Regions from separate parts of the Phycicoccus duodecadis genome, predicted to be linked through region 2. Evidence: predicted binding sites of a transcription regulator. Region 2 holds the regulator's gene; each other region holds the start of a gene.

Region 1 (5,757 bases), 1.3 Mb from region 2:
GGTCGCCAGCCGCGCCGGACGAGGGCGAGCCACACGTCGCGGTACTGCTCGGCGCGGTGCAGCTGGCCGCGCCAGTCGGAGCCGCTCACCCGGTGCTGGAGCTCGCACGGCACCTCGAGCACGGTGAGGCCGGCCCGCAGGACGTCGACGGTCATGGCGGTCTCGACGCCCCAGCCGCGGGCAAGGGGGCTGGCCGCGGCCACGGCGGCGGGTGAGAGGCACCGCATCCCCGAGAGGGGCTGCACCGCCCGGAAGCCGGTGAGGCGCTGGATGCCGCGGCGCGCCAGGCCCACGACCAGGCCGCGCCCGCCCCCGGCGGTGATCTGGGCCGGCAGGGTGGCGACGGTCATCGAGGCCTCGCCGGCCAGTACCGGGCCGACCAGGACCCCGAGGTTGGCGGCGGTGGAGCGCAGGTCGCCGTCGACGAACAGCAGCGCGGCCGGCCGGGCGGCGGGGTCGCGGGCCACCTCGCCCCGCTCGAGCTCGCGCACGTGCCGGATGCCGGTCTCGAGGGCCGCGGCCTTCCCGCGGTTGCGAGCGTGGCGGACGACCTCGGCCCCCGCCGCGGCGGCGACCGTGGCCGTGTCGTCGGTGCTCCCGTCGTCGACCACCACGACCCGCCCCACCTCGGGCAGGCCCAGGACGGCCGCGACGGTCTCGCCGATGCGGTCGGCCTCGTCCTTGCACGGGACGACGGCCGCGACCGTGGCCGCCGGCGCGCCCATCAGCGGAGCGTGACCTGGCGGCTCAGCAGCCCCGCCCGAGCGCGGCGCTCGTCGGCGGTGAGGGGCTCGGGGGCGGCCAGGGCCGCGGCGTAGCGGGTGCCCCAGGCGGCGAGCGCGTCCTCGTGGTCAGCGGCCTCGAGGGTGGGGTCGAGGTCCCAGACCGGGACGAGCAGGCCGCTGGTGCGGAAGGCCCCGAGCAGGCGGGTGCCCTCGCCGAGCCCGTCGTCGCCGGCGGCGTGCAGGCGGGCCAGGGCGTCGGTGGCGGGGTCCTCGTCGTCGGGCAGGACGAGGCGGATGTGGGCCCGCTCGCCGATGCGCACCCAGTAGGCCGAGGGCAGGGCGGTCAGGGCGACGGTGGGGACGATGGAGGCGTTGGCCCGCTCGAGGGACTCCTTGGCGTCGCCCTCGAGCTCCTGGTCGTCGACCCAGAAGTCGAAGCCCTCGTGCAGGGTCAGCTCGAAGGTGCTGTCGGGCGCGAGCACGTCCTGCAGGCGCGGGCTGTCGGCGGTGACCGGCGGGATGGCGGTGATCGGCACCCCCTGGTCGGCGGCCAGCGCCGCCAGGAGCTGGGCCGCGAGGTCGCGCGACGCGTCGCCGCTGGTGCCGCCGGACTGGGTGCCGACGAGCACGGTGCCGTCGGTGCGGTGCAGCGCCGGCCACGCCATCGGCAGCACGGTGGCGACGGTGGCGACCGCGGGCGCGCCGTCGGGCACGTGCTCGGAGGCGATGGTCACGACGGCGGTCGCGGCGGGGAGGATCTCGCGCATCGCGACCCAGTCGGTCTCGTTCGGGAGCCCCTGGAACGGCCGAGGCTCGAACGGCGCCGGCTTCGGGCGCGCGGGGCGGGAGGCGCGCTCTGCGCGCGGACGTCGGGAGGCCTTACCCATGCGCGCCACCCTAGTGGCCGGGGTGCGGCGGGCCGAGCCGGTGACCGCCGGCCTCAGAACGACGGCGGTGGGTGGATGCGGTGGGTGGGTTCGGTGACGCGGCGCGTGCCGGAGGGCGAGGTCCAGGTGAGGGTGCCGTCGGGGTCGAGCCGGGGTCGCCAGCGGCCTTGTTGCTTCAGCCGGTGGTGCCGCCGGCAGAGGCATGCCAGGTCGGTCGGTGAGGTGACGCCCTCGGGCCAGGGTCTGGTGTGGTCGAGGTCGGTGTACTCGGCGCGTCTCAAGCACCCCCACATCCGGCAGGTCCCGTCGCGGGTGGCCACGAAGTCGCGCATGGCCTTGTTCGGTCGGTAGGCGCTGGTGGTCAGGGACGCCAGCGTGCCGGTCTCGGCGTCGAGCACGGCCCGCGTGACGTCCAGGGGGAGAACCTTGAGCAGGTTGGCGACGGTGGCGGCGTCGACCCAGCCGAGGCCCGCGAGCTGGGTGCCGGACACGGCGAACCCGGGCGTGACTTGGGCCATGAGCACCGGTCCCGGGTCTGGGTCGACGGTCATCGTGGTGGTCTCGAACAGCCGCTGCGCCTCCGGCGGGAGGTCGCCGAAGCGGGTCTCTTCCCCGGTGTAGGCGTCGATGACGGTGTCGTCGTCGGCCCAGGGGACCTCGATGGTCTCGACGGTTGCGGGTTCGGGCGCTGGGCGGTCGGTGACCACCGGCACCCCGAGGGTGACCGAGGCACTGACCGTCACGTTGCGCAGGAGCAGGTCCCCGAACGCATCGGCCCGCGCCTCGGACAGGGTGAGGGTGTCGTCGATCTGCCGGTACTCCCCGGCGAGCTGCTCGGTCGCCGCCCAGGCCGCGGCCACGGTCGCGGTGGGGAGGAGGGCGTACACGTCGGTCAGGCCGTCCGGCCCGGGCCGCACCTCCACCGTCCGGGTGCGGCGGGTCTTCGCGACCTGCGCGGCGACCTGGTCGGCCGCCACCCGCGTCGCGACGCGGCGGACGTGCGCGGTCACCTGCGCCGGGTCCAGGTCGGCCAACCGTCCCGACACCTCGGCATCGACCCGACCGCACGCCACGACGTCCAGCCCCGCGCACGCGTCGACCACCTTGTGGGCCGTCGCGGCCGCCACGTCACCGGCCAGGACCCGGTCACGGACCCGGGGGAACCGCTCACCGAGGGCTGCGCCGAGGTGGACCTTCCGCCCGGCCAGCCCCTCCGTCAGGCCCGCTTCGAGAGCGACGAGGCTGGGCGCCATCTGGTCGACGTACCCCACCGGGTGGACCCGCTCGACGGGCCCGTCACCCGAGAGCCGGACCTCGACCCGCGCCCCCAACGCGGCCGCCACACCCTGGGCCCCCTCGGCGGCGTTCACCACCCCTTGGAGCTCACCGGCGAGCTCGTAACACTCCACGGCATCCAGCCCGCGACCGTGCTCGGCCAGCGCACGCCCCAGCGCCGCGACCTCCGCACGCGCGGCCGCGATACGCCTGCTGAGCCGCCCCCTGTCCATGACGAAACGATACCCGAACACGCGTACGAAGACAAGCGGCCATCCACAGGTGTTCGCCTACAGCAGAACCCGATTCGGCCGACTTCCGGCTGCCACCAGAGAGGACGGCGCGGCGGCATCCCGTGCGCTCCCGGCGACCTCGAGGCAAGGGTTCATCCACCATACCCCGCCTGCGAACCCTTGTCTCGCGGTCTTTTCGGGGTCACCCCGAAAAGACCGGCGGGGGGAGGGGCGGGGTGGAGAGGAGTCGGGACGCTTCAGGTGGCGCGGCGGCGGCTGGGGCCGCCCAGGGTGGCCCACACGACGTTGCCGGTGCGGTCCTCGGTGACGCCCCACTCGTGGGCGAGCGAGCGCACGATCCGCAGCCCGCGGCCCGACGAGAGCCACACCGTGCGCGGCGCCGGCCGGGGGACCGTGCTGCCGCCCCCGTCGGTGACCTCGATCTCGACGACCTCGCCGCGGATCTTCCAGCGGACCCGGATGGTGCCGTCGGACAGCGGTCGGGCGTGCCGGACGGCGTTGGTGAGCAGCTCGGAGGCGACGATCTCGGCCTCGCCGACGATGTCCTCGGGCAGGTCGCGCGCGCTGAGGTCCTGCACGATCTGGTGGCGCACCCCGGTGACCGACGACGAGTCGGCCGGGACGCGCACCGTGCAGATGATGCTGTCGGCCCCGGGCCCGGAGGACTCGGCCACCTCGAGCCCGTCGTCGTCGTCGAGCAGCTCGAACGCGACGGGATCGGTCAGCGGGCGGGCATCTTCCGAGGTCACGGGGCCCGAGCCTACCTCGTGACCCCCAGCCGGTCGACGGCCATGCCGGGCCGGTTCGTGATGACCGCGTCGACCCCGAGCTCGCCGCACAGGTCGACGTCGGCGGGGTCGTCGACGGTCCAGACGAACACGCCGTGCCCGTGCTCGCGGTAGCGGCCGACCACCTTGGGCTTGCGGCGCACCAGCCGGATGTCGAGCCCCACCGTGCCGACGTCGGCGGGCAGGGTGCCGTCGACCAGCTTCGCGGGCCGGTCGGCGACCAGGTGCACCAGCGGCACCCCGGGCGACAGGCGGTGCACGCGGGTCAGGGCGCGCGCCGAGAACGACATCACCCGCACGTGCGGCAGGCCGGGCCGGTCGCCGCGGTCGAGGTCGAAGGCGCGCAGGACCTGCACGAGGGTCTTCTCGACGTCGTCGCCGTGCCGGGTGGGGTGCTTGGTCTCGATGAGCGTCACGACCTCCTGGCGCTTCTCGACGAGGGTGTCGAGCAGGCGGCGCAGGGTCAGCAGGTGGCCGCGCTCGGGGTCGGCCTCCGGGGTCTCGTCCTCGACCCCGCGGTCCAGCCGCTTCCACGACGCCCAGTCGAACTCCTCGAGCCGCGCCAGCTCGAGCGCCGAGACCCGCCCCGAGCCGTTGGACGTGCGCTCGATCCGGCTGTCGTGCACGCACACGAGGTGGTGGTCGGCGGTGAGCCGCACGTCGCACTCGACGCCGTCGGCGCCGTGGTCGAACGCCTTGCGGTAGGCCCGGAGCGTGTGCTCGGCCTCCTCGTGGCTCGCCCCCCGGTGGGCGATGACGAGCGGACGGTCGTTCGCGAGCGGCTCGGCAGTCACGGGCCACCATTGTTCCCCCTCGAGGGCCCCGCCCGGGGGGCAGGTGCGCACGACATGCGGTGGATGCCACCCCCTGTCGCCGCGGCGCACAGCACTCACATCGGTGGGCCCCCTACCGTTGCACCATCGTGAGCCTGCCCCCCTTCCAGCACCTCGTCGACGAGCACTGGCGCGACGTCGCCCGCCTCGCCCACGGTCTCGTGGGCCCGGTGCACGCCGACGACGTCGCCCAGCAGGCGTGGACCCAGGCGCTCGTGGCCTACCCCCGCCTCACCCACGCCCGCAACCTGCGCTCGTGGCTCCTCACCGTCACCCACCGCTGCGCCATGGACCACCACCGCAGGGCCCGGCGCACCGTCCCGCACGACGACCCCGCGGCCCTGGCCGAGGCCCCCGTCGCCCCACCCCCCGACGCGCCGTCGGGCGACCTCTGGCGGATGGTCGCGGCCCTGCCGGAGCGCCAGCGCGACGCCGTCGTCCTGCGCTTCGTGGGCGACCTCGACCATCGCGCCGTCGCCGCCGCCCTGGGCACCACGCCGGGGATGAGCCGCCGCCTCGTCAGTGACGCCCTCGCGACCCTGCGCCTCGACCTCCACGACGTCCAGCACCCCGAGGACCTCCGATGACTTACCGCCCCGCGCCCACCTCCTCCGACCCGTTCGCCGCCTTCGACCCGCCCCTGGCCGGTCCGCCGCGGCTGCCCCCCACGGACGTCTCGTACGTCGTCGACGACACCGCGGTCGGCCGGATGCTGCTCGCCGTGCGCGACGACGGCCGGGTCGTGGCCACCGCCTACGCCCCCGACGACGCCGCGGAGGCGCACTGGCTGACCCGCATCGCGGCCACCGTGAGCCCGCGCGTGCTGCGGCATCCGGCCCCCACCGACACCGTGCGCCGCGCCCTCGCGGACTACCTCTCGGGGCGGGCGACCACCGTCGCGGTCCAGCCCGACCTCGCCCTGGCGTCACCCTTCCAGCGCGAGGTGCTGACCGGGCTGGCGGCCACGGTCGGGTACGGCGAGCGCATCACGTACG
Region 2 (5,757 bases):
GCATGTCGTTCTCCTTTGCAGTGATTACTTCATTACACCACTGCAGAACGACGCCGTCGAGACTTCTGTTCCCGGGCATGACGCTGCGCGAGCCCGCCACCCCCAGCCAGGGTGGGCCCGCGCCCCTGCGATGCGTCGCCCCCGTCCGGCGAGTGTGGACGGGGACGAGGCGTGCGACCCGGGGACCCTCTGTTGCCCCCGGGCCGCACGCCTACTCCCCCGGACTCAGGCTCTGGTGCACGAGCGCTGCCGTAAACGCGTGGTGCCAGCCTCCGGAGGATGCGATACCCCGGGCTCCGCACCCACACGTCCACAGCCACCGGCCCGAGCCGCCACAGTGGACGACCGGGTGGTGCGTGGCGCGGTAGGTGCTCCGCCGGCGGGGCTGCATGTAGGGAGTTTCGTGGCGCGCCCGCGCGGTGGACAGCGCTGAGCACGCCCTCTCGGTCGTCCAGCGCCGGACTCCGACAGGACGGGCCATCCCCCCTCGGCCGTTCGGTCGATGGGGGCAGGGTGTGGCAGCAAAGGGACAGGTCGGCGGAGGCCGCCACGGACAGCACGAAGGGCGTCACCCCTCCTGCACGGAGGTGACGCCCTTCGGCGTCCTGAGTCGGGTCGAGGGACTCGGACGAGGGGGGCCGACGGGGCTGCCAGCCCGACGCCGGCGGGTCAGCCGCGGGGGATGACGAGCCGCTGGCCGGCGCTGACCTGGGCCGTGCTCAGCCTGTTGGCCAGCTGGATGGCGAGGACGCCCTGGCTGACGGACAGGCCCGGGAGCTCGGCCGCGGCGACCTCGGACAGGGTCTGCCCGGCGCCGACGGTGACCGCGTGCTCAGCGGTGACGGCGCCGGCATCGCCGACGCCCCCGAAACCCAGGACGGCGGCCACCACGAGCGCGGCCAGCACGAGCAGGGCGAGACGGCCGCGGGCCGTGAGGCGCAAGCCCTCGGACACGCCGCCCTCGGACACGCCGCCCTCGGACACGCCGGCAGCAGGACCGGCGCCGCCCCGCACGACGACGAGCCGGGGCCCCTGCGGCAGCGGGTGGACGAAGCCCTCGGTGGGCTCCCAGGCGATCGCACTCATCATGTCCTCCATCCCAGCGGCCAGTGCCACCGTCGAACCGTTGTTCGATAGAACGTCTGTACGAGTTGTAGCACGGATGTTCGACCGGTTCAAGACACGCGTCGTAAGAATGTTTGAATCCCCTGTACGAACCGCGTAGGCTGTTCTCATGCGCACCAGCCTGCACATGAGCACCGACAAGCCGGCTGACCTGCGATAACACCCCGATCCGGGCGCTCCTGGGGCCCCGGACGCAGCGAAAGGGTCGAGATGGCACGTCCGAGGAACGCCGACATCCACGAGATGCCCGACCGGGGCGACGGCGGGGAGCTCACGCACCGCCAGCGCAAGGTCCTCGAGGTGATCCGCAACGCCATCGACCGTCGCGGCTACCCGCCGAGCATGCGCGAGATCGGCGAGGCCGTCGGGCTCACCTCCCCCAGCTCGGTCGCGCACCAGCTGTCCGCGCTCGAGCGCAAGGGCTACCTGCGCCGCGACCCCAACCGGCCGCGTGCCATCGAGGTCCTCTCCCCCGACACCGCCGACGAGGGCGGCTACCGGCGCAGCGCCGAGGTCGAGCACGACGACGTCGACGTCACCGGCATCCACGACGACCGCCCCGAGGCCACCTACGTGCCGGTGCTCGGCCGCATCGCCGCCGGTGTGCCGATCACGGCCGAGGAGGTCGTCGACGACGTCTTCCCGCTGCCCCGGCAGATCGTGGGCGAGGGCTCGCTGTTCCTGCTGAAGGTGGTCGGCGACTCGATGATCGACGCCGCCATCTGCGACGGCGACTGGGTGGTCGTGCGCCAGCAGCCCAACGCCGACAACGGCGACATCGTGGCGGCCATGCTCGACAACGAGGCCACCGTCAAGACGTTCAAGCGCAAGGACGGCAAGGTGTGGCTGATGCCGCACAACCAGGCCTTCGACCCCATCGACGGCGACCACGCGACCATCCTCGGCAAGGTCACCGCGGTGCTGCGGCGCGTCTGAGCCGCTGCCTGGCCGGTGAGCCCGTGGCGCACCGGCCAGGCTGCGGTGCAGCGGTCACCTGGGACCGGTGCGGATCGGGGTGACCGGAGTGGAGCAGGATGACCGGGGCCGGGCCGGCTCGGGTCAGGCCTCGACCTCGGCGATGTGCACGACCGCGTCGCCCGAGGTCACCAGCGGAGCCTCGGTGCGCCCGATGACGACGCCGGCCCGGTTGGCGTGCACCAGCCGCACGCGCTTGCCGAAGGAGTCGAACAGGCCGCCGAGGCGCTGACCCTCCTCGACGCGCTGGCCGAGGCCGGCCTCGAGGTGGAGCATCCCGGTGCCGCGGGCCCGCACCCAGCCGCTGCGCCACGAGACCTCGGAGGCGGCCGGCGGGTCCTCGGCCACGGGCTCGGTCATCCCGAGCGCGGCCAGCACCCGGCGCACCCCCAGCACCCCGGCCTCGACGGCCCAGGCATCCATCCGCCAGGCCTCCCCCGCCTCGTAGAGCAGCACCGTGGCCCCGTGCTCGCGGGCGGCGTGGCGCAGCGAGCCGTCGCGCACCTTGGCGTGCAGCATCACCGGCGCGGCGAAGGCGGCGGCCAGCTCGCGGGTCCGCGCGTCCTCGAGGTCGGCGCGGATCTGCGGGAGGTTGGTGCGCCGGTCGGAGCCGGTGTGCAGGTCGATGCCCACCTCGCACTGGTCGACGACCTGGGTCATGAACAGGTGCGCGATGCGGCCCGCCAGCGAGCCGCGGGGCGCCCCGGGGAACGAGCGGTTCAGGTCGCGCCGGTCGGGCAGGTAGCGGCTGCCGTTCATGAACCCCAGCACGTTCACGATCGGCACGGCGATCAGGGTGCCGCGCAACGTCTTCGGGTCGAGGGCGGCCAGCACCTGGCGGACCACCTCGACGCCCACGGCCTCGTCGCCGTGGATGGCGGCGTCGACCCACACCGTGGGGCCCTCCTCACGGCCGTGGACGACGCGGATGGGCAGGTCGACGTCGGCGCCGGTGACCAGGCGGGTGATGGGCAGCGCCAGCGACTGGGCGCGCCCGGCCCGCACCCGCACGCTGCCGATCTCGAACGAGGGCCGCAGCGCCCGGGCCATCAGCCGGCCCCCCGGTTGCGCCGGCGCAGGCGCAGCGGCGGGCGGCCCCCGAGGTAGGAACGGCCGGGGTCGACGGCGTACCCCTGGCGCAGCGCCTCGCGGCCGACGAGCATCCGGAAGCCCATCTCGTCGCGGTTGGCGAGCGTCATCTCGGCGCTGACGGTGCGGCCCATCAGGGTCAGGTCCAGGGCGACGACGAGGCGCTGCTCGGTGTGGCCGGAGGACGAGCGCACGTCGCGGACGTCGAGGACCGGGCGCTCGACCACCACGGCGTCGTCGTCGGAGCGCTGCCACGGGCGGATGGTGAAGCGCACCCAGCGCTCGCCGTCGCGCTCGAGCTCCTCGAGGTCGAAGGCGTGCACGGAGGACGAGCGGGCGCCGGTGTCGAGCTTGGCCTTGACCCACGGGACCCCCGCGGACGGGAGGCTGACCCACTCGCGCCACCCGGCGAGGGTGTAGGCAAGACTGTCGGTCGAGGCTGCAGCGCCCGGGCCCGCACGACCGTCCGACACCGTCCGTCCTCTCCGTTCAGGAAGCCATGAAGCTCGCGATCCTCTCCCGCGCACCTCGCTCGTACAGTACGCAGCGCCTGCGCACCGCCGCCGCCGACCGGGGCCACACCGTCAAGGTGCTGAACACCCTACGGTTCGGCATCGACCTCTCCGGGGACGAGCCCGACCTGCAGTTCCGGGGCAAGCGCCTCTCGACGTACGACGCGATCCTGCCGCGGATCGGCAACTCCGTCACGTACTTCGGCACCGCGGTGGTGCGCCAGTTCGAGCAGATGGACGTCTACACGCCGAGCACCTCGTGGGGCATCGCGAACTCGCGGGACAAGCTGCGCGCCACCCAGATCCTGTCGCGCCACCACATCGGGATGCCGCCGACGACGTTCGTGCGCGACCGGGCCGACGTCATCGCGGCCATCGAGCGGGTCGGCGGCGCGCCGGTGGTCATCAAGCTGCTCGAGGGCACCCAGGGCATCGGGGTGATCCTGGCGCCGACGATCAAGGTGGCCGAGGCGATCATCGAGACGCTGCACTCGACCCGGCAGAACGTGCTCATCCAGCACTTCGTCAGCGAGAGCAAGGGGCGCGACATCCGGGCGCTGGTCGTCGGCGACCGCGTGGTGGCGGCGATGCGCCGCGTGGCCAAGGGCGACGAGTTCCGCTCGAACGTGCACCGGGGCGGGTCGGTCGAACCGGTCGAGCTCGACCCCGAGTTCGAGAAGGCGGCGGTGCGCTCGGCCCAGATCATGGGCCTGCGGGTGGCCGGCGTCGACATGCTCGAGGGCGCCGAGGGCCCGCTCGTGATGGAGGTCAACTCCTCCCCCGGCCTGGAGGGCATCGAGACCGCGACCAAGCTCGACGTGGCCGGCGCGATCATCGACTACATCGACAACCAGGTGGCCTTCCCCGAGATCGACGTGCGCCAGCGGCTGACGGTCTCGACGGGCTACGGCGTGGCCGAGATCGCGGTGCTCGAGGCGTCGGACCTGGTGGGCAAGACACTGGCGGCGTCGGGGCTGCGCGAGCGTGACATCACCGCGCTGACGCTGCACCGCGGGACGTCGGTGGTCCCGAACCCGAACGGGAACCATGTGCTGCAGGCGGGCGACCGGCTGCTGTGCTTCGGGCGGCTCGAGGAGATGCGCTCGATGATCCCGAGCCGGCGGCGGCGGACCCGCAAGGTCAAGAAGCTGCCCAAGGAGCCGATCCACGAGCCCCGCCCCGAGTGAGCCCTCAGGGCCCGGCGTCGGGCGCGGCCGGGCGGCGGCGCTGCCAGAGCGCGGTGTCGACCCAGCGGTCGAACTTGCGGCCCACCTCCCGCAGCGTGCCCACCGGCTCGAAGCCGAAGGACCGGTGCAGGGCCTCGCTGGCCGGGTTGGGCTGGGCGATGACGGCCAGGCAGGTGTGGATGCCGTCGGCGTCGACCCGGGCGAACAGCTCGGTGTACAGGCGGCGCCCGAGCCCCCGGCCGCGGGCCACGTCGGCGAGGTAGACCGAGACCTCGCGCGTCGCGTCGTAGGCGGCCCGTGGGCGGTAGACGCCGCTGAACGCGTACCCCAGCACCTCGGCCGACGGCTGCCGGACGGCGACCAGCACGTGGTCGCCGGGCGCCTCGGACCGTAGCCGGTCGGCGTAGTGGTCGTCGGGGCGGGGTTCGACGTCGAAGGTGGCGAGCGAGTGCAGCACGGCGTCGTTGTAGATGGCGGCCATCCCGGGTAGGTCGGCCGGGGTGGCGGCCCGGACGACGACGTCGTCGTCACCGGCCGCAGAACCGGCCGTCACGCGGCCCGGCCCCGGGCCGCGAGGACCTGCTCGAGCGTGGGCGCGAGGTCGGCGTCGACGCGCAGCGACATGTGCTCGTCGCCGCGCGTGGGGCCGCGGGTCACGCCGACCACCGGGATGCCGCGGCGGGCGGCGTGCCGGACGAACCGCAGGCCCGACATCACCGCCAGCGAGGAGCCGAGCACCAGCAGGGCCGGCGCGGCGTCGGTGAGCGCGAAGACGTGGTCGACGCGCTCGCGCGGGACGGAGCCGCCGAAGAACACGACATCGGGCTTGAGGGTGTCGGCCCCGCAGACCAGGCACCCGGCGAGGTGGA
Region 3 (5,757 bases), 150 kb from region 2:
CTGCACCCGCCGCTGCGACTTCTGCGACATCGCCACCGGGCGCCCCCAGCCGCTCGACCTCGACGAGCCCCGCCGCGTCGCCGAGTCGGTGCGCTCGATGGGCCTGCGGTACTCCACCGTCACCGGTGTCGCGCGCGACGACCGCCCCGACGGCGCGGCCGGGCTGTACGCCGAGACCATCCGCCAGATCCACGCGCTGAACCCCAACACCGGCGTCGAGATCCTCCCGCCCGACTTCGGCGCCAAGCCCGAGCTCGTCGGGCAGGTCTTCGACGCCCGCCCCGAGGTGTTCGCCCACAACCTCGAGACCGTGCCGCGCATCTTCAAGCGCATCCGCCCGGCCTTCACCTACGACAAGTCGCTGCGCGTCATCACGATGGCCCGCGAGGCCGGCCTGGTCACCAAGTCGAACCTCATCCTGGGGATGGGCGAGGAGGACCACGAGGTCGAGGAGGCGATCCGCGACCTGCACGAGGCCGGCTGCGACATCCTCACCATCACCCAGTACCTGCGCCCCTCCCCCACCCACCACCCGATCGACCGGTGGGTCAAGCCCGAGGAGTTCGTGCACTGGTCCGACACCGCCGAGGCCATGGGCTTCAAGGGCGTCATGGCGGGCCCGCTGGTCCGCAGCTCGTACCGCGCCGGACGCCTCTGGGCCACGGCCATGGGCAAGTGGGGCCGCCCCATCCCCGAGCACCTGGCCCACCTCGCGCAGGCCGCGTCCGACCCGGCCCGCCAGGAGGCCGCGTCGTTGGTGGCCAAGGCTCGCAGCGCCGTATCCTGACGGCACGCGCCCGCGCCACCGCCGGGCGGCACCACCCCCGACCAGGAGCACCGTCCCCCGTGTCCGACGCACCCGAGAAGAAGCCCGGCCGGATCGCCGAGATCCGCCAGGCCTACAGCGCCATCAAGTCCCTCGACCCGCAGATCGGGTGGTGGATGCTCGGCGCCGCCGTGCTCACGGCCGCGGTCGTCGTCGGCATCGGCGCGATCTTCGGCGGCGGCTGGCTGATCTACGCCGCGCTCGTCGCCATCCCCGCTGCGGCCCTGGCCGCGGTCGTGGTGATGAACCGGCGCGGCAACGGCGCCATGTACAAGGCGCTCGACGGCAAGGTGGGCGCGGCCGGCGCCACTCTGACGGGCCTGGGCAAGCGCGGCTGGTACGCGAACCAGGAGCCGGTGGCCGTCGATGGCGCGCGCGGCACCCGGGCGCAGGACCTTGCGGGCGCGGCGCTGGTGTTCCGGGCGCTGGGCCGCCCCGGGGTCGTGCTCATCGGTGAGGGCCCGGTCGGCCGGGTCGGCAAGCTCCTCAAGCAGGAGGAGAAGAAGGTCGCGCGGGTCGCCCCCGGCGTCCCGGTCCACCTGTGGACCGTCGGCGACGGCGACGGCCAGGTCCCGGTGCGCAAGATCGCGGGCAAGCTCACCCGGATGAAGCCGGTGCTCAGCAAGCAGGAGGTCTCGGTCGTCAACAAGCGCCTGACCTCGCTCGGCGGCATCCGGCCCCCGATCCCCAAGGGCGTCGACCCCACCAAGGCCCGCATGGACCGCAAGGCGATGCGCGGCCGCTGACCCTCACGTCGTCGGTCTGCCGGCCCGGTCGGGCCGGCCCCGCGCCGCCCCGGGCCCTACGCGGAGCGGCGGTCGCGGGAGTCCTCGGCGCCGGGTCGCACGAGGCGGGTGCCGGCCACGTAGTCGTGCAGCAGGCGGCCGTCGCCGGCGCGCACCAGCCCCGGCAGGAACAGGCCCGCCAGCAGTGAGCGCACCACGACCTGCACCGGGAACGCCCCGGGGCGCACCTGCCACACCTGCAGCCCCAGCAGGCGGTGGCCGACGGTGCTGCCCGTGAGCGAGACCAGCACCACGTTGAGCAGCACGAAGACGCCGAGGGTCACCCATGAGCTCTGCGGGATGCCGAGGAGCATCGCCGGCCGCTGACCAGGGTCCAGCAAGAGGTCGTACGGCAGGACCACGAAGGTCACCAGGGCCGAGAGCACCCAGTCGACGACGAACGCCGCGATGCGCCGGCCGAACGACGGGTCGAGAGCCTCTGCGCGGGCGCGGTCCGGGTCGGCGGGCGTCGTCACGGGTCCAGCCTAGGCGGGGTCGGGCGACGGCCTTCGCGGCCCCGCGGTGGGCCGTCCTCGCTGCCCGTCACGCCCGCACCTTCCGTTGCCCTTATGGCGGGAAAAGCGTTGTCAGAAAGTTCGATTGGTCTCCTCGAACGCTTGTTCGTGTCACCGTGATCGAGTAAGATCGTGGTACAGGGGAAGGGGTTTCCGATGACAGCGACTACTGGTCCGCAGGATGTCGTGTCGGCCGCGCGGGTCGCGCGCCAGGTGCTGTCGGATGCTCTCAGCCCCGGCGAGGTGTGCGGGTCGCAGGAGGAGTGGGCGCAGGCTCTCGGTGAGCTGCAGGCCGTGATGGACACCGCGACCGCCGCCCAGGATGCCGCGATCGTGCGGCTGGCGGCGATCGAGCCCGAGGTCCTCGACGACGGGGAGGTCATCGAGACCCACCGGGCGCTCGGGCACGTCGCCCTTGATGCACCCGCGATGGTGTCGTGGACGCTCAATGTGTCGGCGGTGCAGGCCGAGCGGCGGGTGCGGGCCGCGGTCCGGATGGCCGCCGACGGGCCTGAAGGCACCCCCACCGAGACCGGGCTTCGTGGGTTGCACACCGCGATGGGTGCCGGGCGGTTGGACGCCTACCGGGCGTCGGTGGTCGCGACCGAGCTCGAGGAGGCACCGGCCGAGGTCGCCGCGTCCGTGGTCGCCGGTCTGCACGAGTACTTCGGCAGCGAGGACGGACCGCGGCTGCGGCGCCGGGTCCGTCGGATGCTGGCCCGGATCTCCCCGGACCTGGTGCGCCAACGCGCCGTGCGGGCCCGGTCCGAGTGCCGCCTCGAACGGTGGGTCGGCGAACCCGGGGTCGACACCTGGCACGGCACCTTCCCCTCCGAAGAAGCCGCCCAGGCGTGGGCCGCGATCGACGCCCTCGCGCAGCAGTACGTCACCGACGGCGTGTGCGACCGGGTCGACCGGGCGAGGGCGAAGGCCCTGACCGACCTGGTGGCGGGGAACGCGACCATCGACGTCCAGATCGTCCACACCATCGCGGCCGAGGTCCCCACAGCTGCTGGGTCCGCGCGGGGGACCAGGGCCAGCGAGGGAGCTTCGGACGACCTGGTGGACGTCGGTGCGCCCGCGAGCGAGGCTGGGGCGAGCAAGGCAGCGCCCGGCGACCTGGTCGAGGTCACCGGCCTCCGCCCCGGCGAACCCACCCTGGTCTCCCGCGCGTGGCTCGACCATGCCAGCGCCCCGCACCCGACCTCCGACACCAGCGCCGGCCGGGCCGCACCCCGCCCGCGGGGCGAACCCCGCGGGGGCCTCGCCCCGTGTGACCCGCTCACCGACGCGCTGCTCGACCCCGACGGCGCCCTCACCACCGACACCTACCGGCCCGGCAAAGCCCTGGCCGCCCTGGTCCGCGCCCGCGACGGGCACTGCCGGTTCCCCGGCTGCCACGTCGCCGCCCGCTTCTGCGACCTCGACCACGTCACCCCCTGGCCCACCGGCCCGACATCAGCAGCCAACCTGGTCTGCCTCTGCCGCCGACACCACCGCATCAAACAACGCCCCGGCTGGCAGGCGGTTCTCCACCCCGACGCCACCCTCACCTGGACCGACCCCACCGGCCGGAACCGCACCACCCACCCCGTCGACCACCTCCACCGCGCCGTCCTACCCGACCGGGGAAGCGACCCCGCCCCCATCACCTACAACCCCCGCCTCGTCACCCCCGACGCACCCCACAGCACCCTCGAGTACCACCTCGAACACAACCCGGGCCCACCACCAGCAAGACCCCGCATCCGCTGCCGCATCGACCACCACCACCCGACAGCCGCTCGCGCCCACCTCGCCTACACCTCGGCCCATCCGCCCAGGCGACGAGCGCTGCCACCACCGGACGACCCGCCGTTCTGACGAAGCACCAGCACCTTCCTGAGAGACCGAGCCGGATCGCATCTCAGCGCGGTCCACGACTCGGGCGTCCCGTCCCACCCATTGATACGGTGGGCTGCGTTACCTCGGCGAAACATCCGGGTGACGGCGGGGAAACCGCCACGCCCTACTGTCGTCGACAACGCCATCAGGGCTGGCTCCCACGCCCCTGCACCGAACCAGGAGGTTCAACACTGTGTTCAGCTCCGCTGACGAGGTCCTCGCTTTCATCAAGTCCGAGGACGTGAAGTTCGTCGACATCCGCTTCTGCGACCTTCCCGGCGTCATGCAGCACTTCAACGTGCCCGCGCAGACGGTCGACCAGGACTTCTTCCTCAACGGCCAGATGTTCGACGGGTCCTCGATCCGCGGCTTCCAGGCCATCCACGAGTCCGACATGAAGCTCATCCCGGACCCGACGACGGCCTACCTCGACCCGTTCCGGGTCGAGAAGACGCTGATCATGAACTTCAGCATCGTCGACCCGTTCACCGGCGAGGCCTACAGCCGCGACCCCCGCAACATCGCGGCCAAGGCCGAGGCCTACCTGAAGTCCACGGGCATCGCCGACACCGCCTTCTTCGGTGCCGAGGCCGAGTTCTACGTCTTCGACGACGTGCGCTTCGAGACCAAGGCCAACGCCAGCTACTACTACATCGACTCCGTCGAGGCCGCCTGGAACACCGGGCGCGCGGAGGACGGCGGCAACCGCGGCTACAAGACCCGCTTCAAGGGTGGCTACTTCCCCGTCCCGCCGGTCGACCACTTCGCCGACACCCGCGACAAGATCTGCCTCAACCTCGCCGACGTCGGCCTCGTCGTCGAGCGCAGCCACCACGAGGTCGGCACCGCGGGTCAGCAGGAGATCAACTACCGCTTCAACACCCTGCTCCTCTCGGGCGACGACATGATGAAGTTCAAGTACGTCGTCAAGAACACCGTCTGGAACGAGGGCAAGACCGCCACGTTCATGCCGAAGCCCATCTTCGGCGACAACGGCTCGGGGATGCACACGCACCAGTCGCTCTGGAAGGACGGCGAGCCGCTCTTCTACGACGAGCGCGGCTACGGCGGCCTTTCGGACATCGCGCGCTGGTACATCGGCGGCCTGCTCAAGCACGCCCCCGCGCTGCTGGCGTTCACGAACCCGACGATCAACAGCTACCACCGGCTGGTCCCGGGCTACGAGGCGCCGGTCAACCTGGTGTACTCGGCCCGTAACCGCTCGGCCTGCGTGCGCATCCCGATCACGGGTGACAACCCCAAGGCCAAGCGCATCGAGTTCCGCGTGCCCGACCCGAGCTCGAACCCCTACCTGTGCTTCGCGGCGCAGCTGATGGCCGGCCTCGACGGCATCAAGAACCGCATCGAGCCCCCGGAGCCGGTCGACAAGGACCTCTACGAGCTGCCGCCCGAGGAGCACGAGGCCATCGAGCAGGTCCCCGGCTCGCTCCCGGCCGTGCTCGACGCGCTCGAGGCCGACCACGAGTTCCTGCTCCAGGGTGACGTGTTCACCTCGGACCTCATCGAGACGTGGATCGACTACAAGCGGGTCCACGAGGTCGACCCGATCCGCTTCCGGCCCCACCCGCACGAGTTCGAGATGTACTTCGACATCTGATCGAACCCGCAGGTCGGAGGCACGGTCAGCCTCAGTAGTCCCTGACGAGTCCTCACGGGCCCTCACCGATGCGTCGGCAGCCCGTGAGGACTCGTCGCTGTGCGGCCACGGCGTGGTCGCCGGCCGGTC

The links. Region 2 encodes LexA, which represses DNA repair genes until DNA is damaged. Its sites were predicted from a motif close to TCGAACANNTGTTCGA; they were not measured.
Region 1: a site for LexA is predicted at 3,134-3,149, ahead of ATL31_RS09100 (HNH endonuclease signature motif containing protein). Genes of this name have one in related genera too.
Region 3: a site for LexA is predicted at 2,221-2,236, ahead of ATL31_RS02220 (HNH endonuclease signature motif containing protein). Genes of this name have one in related genera too.

What each region holds. Positions count from the first base shown of each region.
Region 1 is NZ_PJNE01000001.1:1,944,426-1,950,182, reverse strand. Features, by position in the region: gene ATL31_RS09110 (glycosyltransferase) at 1-725, opposite strand, end outside; gene ATL31_RS09105 (DUF5926 family protein) at 725-1,612, opposite strand; gene ATL31_RS09100 (HNH endonuclease signature motif containing protein) at 1,666-3,120, opposite strand; gene ATL31_RS09095 (ATP-binding protein) at 3,378-3,890, opposite strand; gene ATL31_RS09090 (glycerophosphodiester phosphodiesterase family protein) at 3,902-4,723, opposite strand; gene ATL31_RS09085 (RNA polymerase sigma factor) at 4,852-5,349, shown strand; gene ATL31_RS09080 (methylated-DNA--[protein]-cysteine S-methyltransferase) at 5,346-5,757, shown strand, end outside.
Region 2 is NZ_PJNE01000001.1:618,104-623,860, forward strand. Features, by position in the region: gene ATL31_RS02800 (hypothetical protein) at 1-4, opposite strand, end outside; gene ATL31_RS02805 (LysM peptidoglycan-binding domain-containing protein) at 670-1,116, opposite strand; gene lexA (transcriptional repressor LexA) at 1,336-2,061, shown strand; gene ATL31_RS02815 (succinylglutamate desuccinylase/aspartoacylase family protein) at 2,185-3,150, opposite strand; gene ATL31_RS02820 (ATP-dependent zinc protease family protein) at 3,150-3,662, opposite strand; gene ATL31_RS02825 (RimK family alpha-L-glutamate ligase) at 3,689-4,888, shown strand; gene ATL31_RS02830 (GNAT family N-acetyltransferase) at 4,893-5,441, opposite strand; gene ATL31_RS02835 (NAD-dependent protein deacetylase) at 5,438-5,757, opposite strand, start outside.
Region 3 is NZ_PJNE01000001.1:469,905-475,661, forward strand. Features, by position in the region: gene lipA (lipoyl synthase) at 1-787, shown strand, start outside; gene ATL31_RS02210 (DUF4191 family protein) at 847-1,572, shown strand; gene ATL31_RS02215 (RDD family protein) at 1,629-2,087, opposite strand; gene ATL31_RS02220 (HNH endonuclease signature motif containing protein) at 2,283-3,989, shown strand; gene glnA (type I glutamate--ammonia ligase) at 4,204-5,628, shown strand.